One region of the Actinoplanes subglobosus genome, then DNA from elsewhere that is predicted to be linked to it. Evidence: riboswitches for the same ligand, from Rfam matches in the RefSeq annotation. Region 1 holds a riboswitch; the other holds the start of a gene.
What was found. A riboswitch is a leader RNA that binds a small molecule or an ion and turns the genes downstream of it on or off. The one in region 1 is predicted to bind glycine.
Positions count from the first base shown of each region.

Region 1 (6,388 bases):
GGACCTGGATCAGGTGTCGTCCGGTGGCCAGGTCGTGGGCCGTGTAGGTGCGATCCGGGTCCGGTGCCGGGCCGGTCGGGCGGGTCTGCTCGTCCCAGACCACGGTGCCGCTGCGTCGTACCCCATCGTCGGTGGTGGGTTTGATCGTGAACGGTGACCGGCCGGCGACGGTGACCGGCTCGGGCGGGGCGGGGGCCGGACGCGAGCCGGAACGCTCCGCGGCGACCGCCTCGCGGACCGCGGGGACCACCTCGGCGGCGAACCGGCGCAGCTCGTCGGGGTCGTCGGTGGCCAGGATGAACGTGCTGACGCCGTCGGTCACGGCGAGTTCGGTGAGCTGCTCGGCCCACCGCGCGGCCGGGATGTCGAAGCGGCCGCCGATGTTGAGCAGGCGCCGGATGTCGGCGGGCCTGCGGCCGGCGGCGAGCGCCGCATCGTCGATGATCTTGTTACCGGCGGCGAGGTCGCCGTCCTTGAGGTAGGCGAGCGACGGCAGCCATCCGTCGGCGCGGCGGCCGGTCAGGGCCAGCATGCGCGGCTTGTAGGCGCCGAGCCAGATGCCGACGTCGTGAGCCGGCGCGGGCCCGCGTTTGGCGCCGACGACCCGGTGGAACTCGCCGTCGACGCGGACCACGCCGCGGGCCCCGGTGTCCCAGAGCTGGCGGATGACGTCGATGCCCTCCTCCAGGGCCTGCACGGCCTGGCCCGGGGTGAGCCGCGGCGAGCCCATCGCCTCGATCGCTTCCCAGAACGCGCCCGAGCCGAGGCCCAGCTCGATGCGGCCGCCGCTGAGCAGATCAAGGGCCGCGACGCTGCGGGCCAGGACGGCGGGCGGGCGCAGCGGGAGGTTGGTGACATTCGCCGCAAGGCGGACCTTCGTCGTACGGGCGGCGGCGTAACTGAGCAGAGTCCAGGTGTCGAGGAAGCCGGGCTGGTAAGGATGGTCCTGGAAGGTGACCAGGTCCAGGCCGGTCTGCTCGGTGAGCGCGGCTAGCGCGACGACGCCGGTGGGGTCGGCGGCGGCCGGGGTGATGAAGGACCCGAACTCGAGTGGGTGGCCGTAGTCGGACATGCCGCAACTGTGACGCGGAAAAGATGTTCTGTCAAACAGAACATTTGGTTTGCAGAACTTCTGTGAAGTTGAGCTAGGGTGGTCGTGTGACGACGCCCCTCGAAGGTGATCTCGGCTGGATGCTGGGAGTGGTGTTCCGTGCCTACGCCAAGGCCGCCGACCACGCCCTCGGCGATCTGCCCGGCGGGCCACGCGGCTATCAGGTGCTCGCCGCCGCCATCGGCGAGCCGGCCCGCAACCAGGGCGCGATCGGCGCCGACCTGGGCATCGACCGGACCATCCTGACCTACCTGATCGACGACCTGGAGAAGGCGGAGCTGGTCGCCCGGCGTCCCGACCCGGCCGACCGCCGCAGCCGGCTCGTGGTCGCGACCACCAAGGGCCGCGAGACCTGGCAGTCCCGGCGGGAGGCACTGCGCCACGTCGAGGCGCACGTGCTCGGCGCGCTGCCGGCCGCCGACGCCGAGTCCTTCCGGGGCATGCTGCAGGCCGTCGCGTGCAGCGCTCAGGCCCGCGACCCGCTGACCGACCTCTGCGAGGCGGTCACCGAGGCGCGGGGAGAGAAGCGGCGCTGACCCCGGTCAACACTCGATGACGTTGACGGCCAGCCCGCCGCGCGACGTCTCCTTGTACTTGATCTTCATGTCGGCGCCGGTCTCCTTCATGGTCTTGATGACCTTGTCGAGGGAGACGTGGTGGCGGCCGTCGCCGCGCAGGGCCATCTTCGCGGCGGTGACGGCTTTGACGGCGGCCATGCCGTTGCGTTCGATGCAGGGGATCTGGACCAGGCCGCCGACCGGGTCACAGGTGAGGCCGAGGTTGTGTTCCATGCCGATCTCGGCGGCGTTCTCCACCTGCTCGGGGGTGCCGCCGAGGACCTCGGCCAGCCCGGCCGCAGCCATCGCGCACGCCGAACCGACCTCGCCCTGACAGCCGACCTCGGCACCGGAGATGCTCGCGTTCTCCTTGAACAACAGGCCGATCGCGGCCGCCGTCAACAGGAACCGGACCACCCCGTCCGGCGAGGCGCCGGGCACGAAGTCCAGGTAGTAGCGCAGCACCGCGGGAATGATGCCGGCCGCGCCGTTGGTGGGGGCGGTGACGATCCGCCCGCCCGACGCGTTCTGCTCGTTGACCGCCATCGCGTAGACGGTCAGCCACTCCATGGCGTGCGCGGCCGGATCACCCGCGGCACGCAGCTGACGGGCCGTCGCCCCGGCCCGGCGGCGCACCTTCAACCCGCCCGGGAGCACACCCTCGGCATCCAGACCCGCGTCGATGCAGTCGTTCATCACCCGCCAGATGTTCAACAGACCGGCGTGCACCTCTGCCTCGGTCCGCCGGCCGGTCTCGTTGGCCAGCATCAGACGCGACACCGACAGGCCGGTCGCCCGGGTCAGCGACAACAGGTCGGCGCCGGAGGAGAAGGGGTACGTGACGGGCGCGTGCTCCGGGCGTACCCCCGAGGTCGTCTCATCGATCACGAACCCGCCGCCGACCGAGAAATAGGTCTTGGCCAGCAACTCGGTGCCGTCCGCGCGCAGCGCGGCGAAGCGCATGCCGTTGGGATGCCCCGGCAGCGCGCGACGCCGGTGCAGCACCAGGTCGACCTCGAAACCGGTCGCGCCGGCGGACGGCTCCAGCGAGGTGTCGACCGTCTCCGGATCCTCACCCTGCAAGCCCAGCAGCACCGCGCGCGGAGTGCCGTGGCCGTGACCGGTCGCGCCGAGCGAACCGAACAACTCGGCCCGTACCGTCGCCACCTCACCGAGCGTGGCCAGGTGGGCGGTGAACAGCCGCGCGGCACGCATCGGACCCACCGTGTGCGAGCTGGACGGGCCGATCCCGATCGAGAACAGGTCGAAGACGGAGACCGTCACGGCTCAGCCCTGCCTGCGGTAGAAGGGCAGCGCGACGACCTCGGCTTCCTCACGGGTGCCACGGATGTCGACGAGCACCCTGGTCCCGGGCGTGACACGGTCGGCCGGAAGGTAGGCCATGGCGATCGGGTGACCGAGCGTCGGCGACGGCGCGCCACTGGTCACCTCACCGATCCGGTCGCCGGTGGCCGGATCGAGGATCGCGTGACCGGCCCGCGGCGAACGGCGGCCCGACGTGACCAGGCCCGCCAGCAGGTGCCCGGGCTCGGCGGTGCGCAGCGCGGCGGCGCCGACGAAGTCCGGCTTGTCGAGGGCCACGACACGGCCCAGACCGGCGTGGAACGGGGTGGTGTGCAGCGTCAGCTCGTGGCCGTACAGCGGCATCCCGGCCTCCAGACGCAGGGTGTCCCGGCAGGCCAGACCGCACGGGACGGCACCGTTGCCGGCGGCCCACTCCCAGACGGCCTCGGCGTCCTCGTTCGCGCAGTAGATCTCGAAACCGTCCTCACCGGTGTAACCGGTCCGGGCCAGCAGCACGTCCCGCCCGGCCAGACGCTCCGCCTTGATGCCGTAGTAGCGCAGATCCGGATGCGCACCGACCACCCCGACGGCCTCCGGGCCCTGCACGGCGATCAGTGACCGGTTCACATCAGTGATCGTCACCGTGTAGCCGCCGGAGTGCTCGCCGAGCATCGCCCGCACCACCGCCGCGTTGGACGCGTTCGCCACGACCAGGAACCGGTCCTCGCCGAGCCGGTAGACGACCAGGTCGTCGAGGACCCCGCCGGTGGTGTGGCACAGCATCGTGTACTTCGCCCGGCCCACCGCGACCTTCGACAGCCGGCCGACCAGGGCGTGGTCGAGGAACGCCGCCGCCTCCCGGCCGGTCACCTCGATCTGACCCATGTGACCGAGATCGAACAGTCCGGCACCCTTGCGGACGGTGTGGTGCTCGCCGATGTCGCTGCCGTAACGCAGCGGCATGGACCAGCCGGCGAAACCGGTCATGGCGGCGCCGAGACGCTGGTGGACGGCGTGCAGTGCGGTATGACGCAACGGAGGCTCCTTGTCGGGGTCGGGCCTCCCTCGCTCTGTCATCTCTGCCTGAGAGGTTCACCGCCGGAAGGCGGCTTGCACCGTGGGCGCAGCCCCGTGAAAAGAGCTGACTTTCCAGAGTCGCCTGACCGTCGCGGTACTGGGGCCTGAGAGATTCTGAGGGAGAAGTTGCTCCTTCGGCGCCCTCACTGAGCTGCGAGGACTCTCCCGCGGCGGCGTCGCGGCAATATTCGTCTGTAGGTGGAGAAGCGTTCGGCAAACCCTACCGCACAGCGCTCAATTGGCCTCCGCCGCTGACGATTGGCCCTGTGATGAACAGCATCGCAATGGCCGACGACGCCCGGCTCGACGCCCCGGCCTCTCCGGTTCTCGAGCAGATCATCTCGCTGGCCACCCGCCTCACCGGTGGGCGGGCGTCACTGGCGATGCTGCTCACCGCCGCACGGGAGTTCTCCGTGATCGCCGGCGACGAGGCGGACCTCCAGACCGAACACTGCCTCCAGGTGGCCGAGACCGGAGCACCCCTGGTGGTGCCGGGCACCTACCTCGGCGTACCGCTGCGCTCACCCGACGGCCTGACCGCCGGAGTCCTGTGCGTCGTCGACGACCAGCCGCACGAGTGGACCGACACCGACGTCACCGTGCTGGAAGGCCTGGCCGTCGCGGCCGCCGGGGAGATCGCCGCACGGACGGCAGTCGCCGACGCGGCCCGCAGCGCCGAACGCGTCCGGCAGATCCTCGACAGCACCCTGGACGCCTTCGTCGCCGCCGACGCCGACGGCCAGGTCACCACCTGGAACCAGTCCGCCGAGCGGATGTTCGGCTGGAGCGAACTCGACGCGCTCGGCCGCCCGATCGACGAACTCGTCATCGTGCCCGACCAGCGTGCTGGCTTCCGCCGCTGGTTCGACGAGGTGGGTCGGGACACCGGAGGCGGGCAGCGGGCCGAGTTCCGTGCCGTGCACCGGGGCGGCCGGCAGTTCCCGATCGAGCTGTCGTCGACCGCCATGGGTGCGTTCATCCGCGACATCACCGCCCGCCAGCACAGCGAACGGCTGCGGCGCCTCGAATACGCCGTCGCGGGGGCTCTCGCCGCGGCACAGAACGTCGAACAGGCCACCGACTCGGTGCTGGCCGCCGTGGGGGAGGGGCTGCGCTGGCCGTACGTCGAATACTGGCACCTGGACAACGGCCGGGCCAAACGCCTGGTCCGGCTGGCCGCCTGGTCCCGTGACGTCGCCATGACCGAGCCGATGCGCGCCGTCCGGGAGGTCACCCGTGGCCGCGGCGTGATCGGGCAGGTGTGGGAGACCGCGGCCGTGTGCTGGTCCACCGACCTGTCGGCGTCCGACGGGCCACGGGTCGTCGCGGCCAAGGCCGCGGGGCTGCAGAGCGTGGTGGCCGTACCGGTCCGCAACGGTGTCGAGGTCGTCGGGGTCCTCGCCGTCTACGACCGGCGCCTCACCGAGGCCGACCCCGAGGTGATGGCCGCCCTCGACACCGTCGCCGCGCACATCGGCCAGTACGTCCACCGGCGTCGTGCCCTCGACCTGGAACTCGAACTCAGCCGGGCCCAGCGGGGCTTCGACCAGATCGTCGCCAACCTCAGCGACTTCCTGTGGACCGTCCGGATCTCCTCCGACGACACCGTCCGGATGGTCTACGCCAGCCCCAACAACACCGGCATCTTCGGCGGACCCGCCCCGTCCGGCGGCGACCTGGGCAACGCGATGGCCGCCATGATGCACCCCGGCGACCGGGAGGCGTTCCTCGCCTTCCGGCACACCCTGACCACCGGGCAGGCCGCCGAGACCGTCTGCCGGCTCATCGGCGGCGACGGCGTGACCCGCTGGGTGTGGACGCGGGGAGTGCCCCGCCGGGAGAACGGAGTCCTCTTCGTCGACGGCGTGTGCAGCGACGTCACCGAACGCCACCGCGACAACGCGCGACTGCGCCAGCAGGCCGAACTGCTCGACCTGGCACCCACCGCCGTCATCGTGCGCGACCTCACCGGAAAGGTCACCTACTGGAACCGGGGCGCCGAGAGCGTCTACGGCTGGAAACCCGACGCCGTGATCGGCTGCAACCTGCACCGGCTGCTCGACACCCGCTTCTCCGTGCTGCGCACCCTCGTCGAGGACGCGCTCGCCGACGTCGGCCGCTGGCACGGCGAACTCGACCACCTGCGCAGCGACGGCAACCGCATCATCGTGCTCTCCTACCAGAGCGTCCAATACGACGAGGACGGCAAACCGCTGGCGATCCTCGAGGTCAACGTCGACGTCACCGCCCGCAAGGAAGCCGAACGACGGCTCGCCGACAGCGAGGAACGACTGCGCACCCAGTTCTCCCTCGCCACCGTCGGCCAGGCCACCATCCG
Region 1 covers NZ_JBHSBL010000033.1:12,256-18,643, reverse strand. Annotated here, with positions in the region: gene ACFO0C_RS45610 (LLM class flavin-dependent oxidoreductase) at 1-1,072, opposite strand, end outside; gene ACFO0C_RS45605 (MarR family winged helix-turn-helix transcriptional regulator) at 1,159-1,647, shown strand; gene ACFO0C_RS45600 (L-serine ammonia-lyase) at 1,654-2,952, opposite strand; gene gcvT (glycine cleavage system aminomethyltransferase GcvT) at 2,956-4,008, opposite strand; glycine riboswitch at 4,042-4,128, opposite strand; glycine riboswitch at 4,133-4,228, opposite strand; gene ACFO0C_RS45590 (PAS domain S-box protein) at 4,320-6,388, shown strand, end outside.

Region 2 (6,388 bases), on a different contig from region 1:
GGGCCGTGTTCGGCCTCGCGCTTGATGGCGATGAGTTCCGGCACGTAGGCGAACCGTTCACCGAGGATGCCGAGGTCGCATTGCAGTTCTCCGGTGCGCATCAGGTGGATGCCGGTGAGGAGCACGCGAAGGGTGTAGAGAGCGGGCTTGAGCTGCCCGATCTTGTGGTAGAGCCGTTCCTGCGTGGCCGCGAACCCGAGGTAGTGGTGCGCGTGGTTGCTGGTGATCAGCCCGGGTGCCAGCTCCCGTAACGAGGCGTGGACGTCGGAGGTGACGACCACGAGCGGTGACAGCAGCTGTTCCAGAACGTATCCGTTGCGGCTGTTCAGGAGTTTTGCGAACTTCAGCAGGTCGTGGCTGACGATGTCCAGTTCGACGCCGTCGCGGATGCCGGAGTGCTCGATCGTGTCGGGGCCGGTGCGCAGCCCGACGACCTCGGCCGGCGGCAGCACGTGCGAGGCGCGCAGGTCCAGGTCCGAGTCGACGGAGGCGAACCCGTACAGGTGTGCGCCGCTCACGGTGGCGAAGAGCAGGGGATACGGCAGTCCGGCGGCGGCGTCGGCGGCCCACTGCGGCACGACGGTGGTCATTCAGAGATTCCTTTCCCGTACGGCTACCAGCACCCGGTCCACGGCGGCACGGTCCGGGGCCGGGGGGAGCGACGTCGAGGCGGCCGCGTCGGCGAGTTCCTCCTGGAGTCGCCCGGCCCACGCGGACACCTCGTGCCAGGGCCGCTCCCCGTGCTTGATCGCCAGCAGTTCCGCGCGGCGGTCCGACACGTCGACGAGCACTTCGCCGGTACGCAGCACGTGTATCCCGGCCATCAGCAGCCGGACCATGTGCATGGCCTGCTTGAAGTTGATCTCCCCGGTCCGTTCGTACCGGTTGGCGACCTTGGCCAGCTGGTCGCGCGCGTAGCTGCCGTAGGTCTCGGCCAGCCGGGTCGAGAGGAACGCGCCCCGGACGCCGGTGAGGGCGTCGCCGTCGGCGTTGTGGAAGGTGACCAGCGGCGACCACAGCACTTCCAGGACGGTCGGGTTGGCCTGGAGCGCGAGCGTGCAGAACCGCTCGATCTCCCACGAGAACTGCTCCTCGGCGGGCCCGTCCAGGTGGGTGGGCGGCTTGTCGAGGGTCCAGAAGTCGCGGGTCGGCGCCACGAACACACCCCGGCGGTCGTGGTCGGAGTCCGGGCCGTCCAGGCCGTACGCGCGGGACCCGACCACGACCGCGAGGGCCGTGTGCCGTTCGACGAGCTCGATCATGAGCCCGGAGGATACGGTCAGAGTTCAAGGACCGTCGCGTCGATTTCGTCCAGCTCACTCTGGTCGAGCGCCGGGTTGCCGAGCGCGGCCACGTTGTTCTCCAGCTGCTGCACGCTGGACGCGCCGATGATCAGGCTGGTCATCCGCTCGTCGCGCAGCGCCCATACCAGCGCCAGCTGGGCGAGTGTCTGCCCGCGCCGCTTGGCGATGTCGTTGAGCGCGTGCAGCCGGCCCAGGGTCTTGTCGTCCAGGGCGCTCTCGTTGAGGAACACGCTGGTCCGGATCCGCGAGTCGTCGGGGATGCCGGTCAGGTAGCGGTCGGTGAGCAGCCCCTGCTGGAGCGGGCTGAACGCGATGCAGCCGGCCCCGACGTCGGCCAGCGTGTCGAGCAGCCGGTCGTGCTCGATCCACCGGTTGAGGATCGAGTAGGACGGCTGGTGGATCAGCAGCGGCGTGCCCAGTTCGCGCAGGATCTCGGCGGCCTTGGCGGCCTGGGCGCTCTTGTAGTTGCTGATGCCGACGTAGAGGGCTTTGCCGGAGCGGACGATCGCGTCGAGCGCGGTCATCGTCTCCTCCAGCGGCGTCTCCGGGTCGGGCCGGTGGTGGTAGAACACGTCGACGTAGTCGAGGCCGAGCCGGGCCAGCGACTGGTCGAGGGACGACACCAGGTACTTGCGGGAGCCCCAGTCGCCGTACGGCCCGTCCCACATGGTGTATCCGGCCTTCGTCGAGATGATCATCTCGTCGCGGTGGGCGCGGAAGTCGGCGTCCAGGATGCGGCCGAAGTTGGTCTCGGCGCTGCCGGGCGGCGGTCCGTAGTTGTTGGCCAGGTCGAAGTGCGTCACCCCGAGGTCGAAGGCACGGCGGACGATGTCGCGCTGGCGGTCGGCGGGACGGCCGTCACCGAAGTTGTGCCAGAGGCCCAGGCTGATGGCGGGGAGCTTGAGGCCGCTGCGACCAGCACGCCGGTAGATCATGTCGGCGTAGCGGTCGGCGGCAGGGAAGTACGTCACATCGCACACCCTAGGACTCCCGATCTTCCCCATGCCCGCTGGTAGGTTGGTCGCAGCGCGGGAGAGTCCGTTCACACGGCGCCGAAGAGGCAAATCCTCCCCGGAAACTTTCAGGCAAAAGGACCGCGCGGGTTGGCAACTCTGAAATGCCCGCAATCGGGGTATGACAGAGGGGGAGGTTGCTTCTCGACCTTCTCACGCCAGGAGTCGCCCATGACGTCCCCGTTCGTTTCCCGGCACATCGGCCCGGACCCCGACGAGCAGACCCAGATGCTCAAGGCGATCGGGTACGGCTCGGTCGAGCAACTGATGGACGCGGCGATCCCGGAGTCGATCCGCTTCCACGGTGACCTCGATCTGCCGGCCGGGGCCTCCGAGGAGCAGACGATCGCCGAGCTCCGGTCGATCGCCGCCCGCAACGTGCTGGCCACCCCGATGATCGGGCTCGGCTACTACAACACCGTCACGCCCGCGGTGATCAAGCGGAACGTGCTGGAGAACCCGGCGTGGTATACGGCGTACACGCCGTACCAGCCGGAGATCAGCCAGGGCCGTCTGGAGGCGCTGCTCAACTTCCAGACCATGGTCACCGACCTGACCGGTCTGACCACCGCCAACGCGTCGATGCTCGACGAGGCCACCGCGGTCGCCGAGGCCATGACGCTCGCGCGGCGCGCGTCCAGGAGCCGGAGCAGTGTGTACGCGGTGGACGCCGACACGTTCCCGCAGACGTTGTCGGTGCTGCGCACCCGGGCCGAACCGCTCGGCATCTCCGTGGTGATCGTCGACGTCGACCACGACGAGCTGCCGGAGGACTACTTCGGCCTGCACCTGCAGTACCCCGGCGCCTCGGGTGCGGTGCGGGACCACGCCGCCCTGGTCGAGGCCGCCCACGCCAAGGGCGCCCTGGTCACGGTCGCGGCCGACCTGCTGGCCCTCACGCTGCTGCGGTCCCCGGGCGAGATCGGCGTCGACATCGCCGCCGGGACCACGCAGCGGTTCGGCGTACCGCTGGGCTTCGGTGGCCCGCACGCCGGATATCTGGCCGTGCGCGCCGGCCTGGAGCGGTCGCTGCCCGGGCGTCTGGTCGGTGTCTCCAAGGACGCCGACGGCAACCAGGCCTACCGTCTCGCCCTGCAGACCCGTGAGCAGCACATCCGCCGGGAGAAGGCGACGTCGAACATCTGTACCGCGCAGGTGCTGCTGGCCGTGATGGCCAGCATGTACGCGGTGTATCACGGACCGGCCGGTCTGCGTGGCATCGCCGAGCGCACCCACCGCCTGACCGCTCGCCTGGCCGCCGGTCTGCGGATCGTCGAGGGTGTGACGGTCGTGCACGACGGTTTCTTCGACACTGTGCTGGCCCACGTGCCGGGCAAGGCGTCGGCCGTGGTGCAGAACGCCGCGAAGTACGGCATCGACCTGCGCCTGGTCGACGCCGACCACGTGTCGGTGTCCTGCGACGAGACGACCACCGCCGCCGAGCTCCAGCGGGTGTGGGACGCGTTCGCTCTGGCCGTCGCCGGTAACTACCTCTGTGTGAGCAGCGATGCTCTCGACGCGGCCGCCGGCACGCCGATCCCGGCCGGGCTGGAGCGCGGCACCGGTTACCTTTCGCACCCGGTGTTCAACACCCACCACTCCGAGACGAGCATGCTGCGCTACCTGCGCAGGCTCTCCGACCGTGACTACGCGCTGGACCGGGGCATGATCCCGCTGGGCTCGTGCACGATGAAGCTGAACGCCACCACCGAGATGGAGGCCGTCACCTGGCCGGAGTTCGCGAACATCCACCCGTTCGCGCCGCGCAACCAGGTCGAGGGCTACGAGCACCTGGTCGCGCAGCTGGAGGCGTGGCTGGCCGAGATCACCGGTTACGACGCGGTCAGTGTGCAGCCGAACGCGGGTTCGCAGGGTGAGCTGGCCGGTCTGCTGGCGATCCGCGGCTACCACCGGTCGCGGGGTGACGAGCACCGTGACGTCTGCCTGATCCCGTCCAGCGCGCACGGCACCAACGCGGCGAGCGCGGTGATGGCCGGCATGCGGGTCGTGGTGGTCGCGTGTGACGCCGACGGCAACGTGGACCTCGCAGACCTGGACGCGAAGATCGAGAAGCACCGTGACCAGCTGTCGGCGATCATGGTGACCTACCCGTCGACCCACGGCGTCTACGAGACGTCGATCGCCGACCTGTGCGCGAAGGTGCACGAGGCCGGCGGCCAGGTGTATGTGGACGGCGCGAACCTGAACGCGCTGGTCGGCTACGCCCGGCCGGGGAAGTTCGGCGCCGACGTGTCGCATCTGAACCTGCACAAGACGTTCTGCATCCCGCACGGCGGCGGCGGTCCCGGTGTGGGCCCGGTCGCGGTGGGCGCGCATCTGGCCGAGTTCCTGCCGGGTGACCCACTGGAGCAGGGCGATCACCACGCGGTGTCGGCTGCGGCGCACGGGTCGGCGGGCATCCTGCCGATCTCGTGGGCGTACATCCGGATGATGGGCCCGGACGGTCTGGCGGCGGCGACGGCGTCGGCGGTGCTGGCGGCCAACTATGTGGCGGCGCGGCTGCGCGAGTACTACCCGGTGCTCTACGCGGGGGAGAACGGTCTGGTCGCGCACGAGTGCATCCTGGACCTGCGGCCGATCACCAAGGCCACCGGCGTCAGTGTGGACGACGTGGCGAAGCGGCTGATCGACTACGGCTTCCACGCGCCGACGATGTCGTTCCCGGTTGCCGGCACCCTGATGGTGGAGCCGACCGAGAGTGAGGACCTCGCGGAGCTGGACCGCTTCATCGCCGCGATGATCGCCATCAAGGGCGAGATCGACCGGGTCGAGGCGGGGGAGTGGCCGTCGGGCGACAACCCGCTGGCGAACGCGCCGCACACGGCGTCGGCGGTGACGGCTGACGAGTGGACCCACCCGTACTCACGCTCCGTGGCCGGTTTCCCGGAGGGCGTGGACCGGACGGCGAAGTACTGGCCGCCGGTTCGGCGTATCGACGGGGCCTTCGGCGACCGGAATCTGGTGTGTTCCTGTCCGTCGCCGGAAGCTTTCGAGGACTGACCCGCTCAGGGCTCAGTTTTTCCCGTTGCGCAGGTCGCGGTCGTCGGTGATCGCGGCCTGCGCTGCTTCCGTGGTCCTCGATTGACTACGCTGCGTCGCGTGTCGTGGGGTGTCTCAGGCAGCCAGGGCGTGCACGGCCGGTCCGCGGTGCGGCTCGATCGTGGTGCCGTCCGGCAGCAGCTCACCGGTGTCCTCGAAGACGATGACGCCGTTGCAGAGCAGGCTCCAGCCCTGCTCCTGGAAGGTCGCGATGATGCGGGCGGCCTCACGGTCGGTGGCGTCGGCTGGGGGGCAGGTGATCAGGTGCTGGCACATCGGTTAACTCCGGTTGGGGGCTGTGTGAAGGTTCACATTTGCGGTGACGAACGTTACCTCACATCGAACGACACTGGTTCAACCCGGTGACGGCGTCGGCTCGCGGATCCTCGACTCCCATGCTCCACGCCGGAGCGGTCGTCGACCACTGTCCGCTACCTCCGATGGGCCGTCCGCCGGGCGCTCCGGTGGGCTGCCACGCACGTCACCACGCGTTAAGCGCCTTTCGATGGCACCGGGGTGATCCCGGTGACCCCGCCGAGCTTGTGGCCGGGTTCCTCGCCGACAACGGACTACCGGTGCGTAACCTCGGCCGAACGGGTGACAAATACCAGACGATCGGCGCTGGCGAGATCTGCGGGGCATCACTCTACGTGTCCGCCGATGCCGGGGCCGTGATGGCAGGCGGTGTCATCGGATCGCGCTCTCCTGTGCCCTGCATTCCCGATGTATACGCCGTCGTTTACCGACATGCCCGGGATGTCACACCGTCCGGTGACATGTCGGGCCAGCCGTGGACTCCCGTTCCGGCCGGCCCCGCACCGGACCGCCCCGCGTCCTGGAGCCTCGGGCCGTGGCGGGAGAGCTGGACCCGGGCCGGGCACTCCCGGGCCGTCGAGCAGGTCCGCGAGGCCATCGGCCGCGGCGACGTCTACCAGGTCAACATCGTCGGGCACGCGTCGGCGGCGTACACCGGGGACCCCGGGCCGGCGCTGCGCCGTGTCGCGGGACTGG
Region 2 covers NZ_JBHSBL010000019.1:258,769-265,156, reverse strand. Annotated here, with positions in the region: gene ACFO0C_RS26695 (nucleotidyltransferase domain-containing protein) at 1-590, opposite strand, end outside; gene ACFO0C_RS26690 (nucleotidyltransferase domain-containing protein) at 591-1,262, opposite strand; gene mgrA (L-glyceraldehyde 3-phosphate reductase) at 1,280-2,308, opposite strand; glycine riboswitch at 2,324-2,411, shown strand; gene gcvP (aminomethyl-transferring glycine dehydrogenase) at 2,489-5,338, shown strand; gene ACFO0C_RS26675 (DUF5999 family protein) at 5,453-5,653, opposite strand; gene ACFO0C_RS26670 (chorismate-binding protein) at 5,773-6,388, shown strand, end outside.
Region 2: it holds a riboswitch for glycine, as region 1 does, so the genes downstream of both, gcvP (aminomethyl-transferring glycine dehydrogenase) here and gcvT (glycine cleavage system aminomethyltransferase GcvT) in region 1, are expected to answer to the same signal.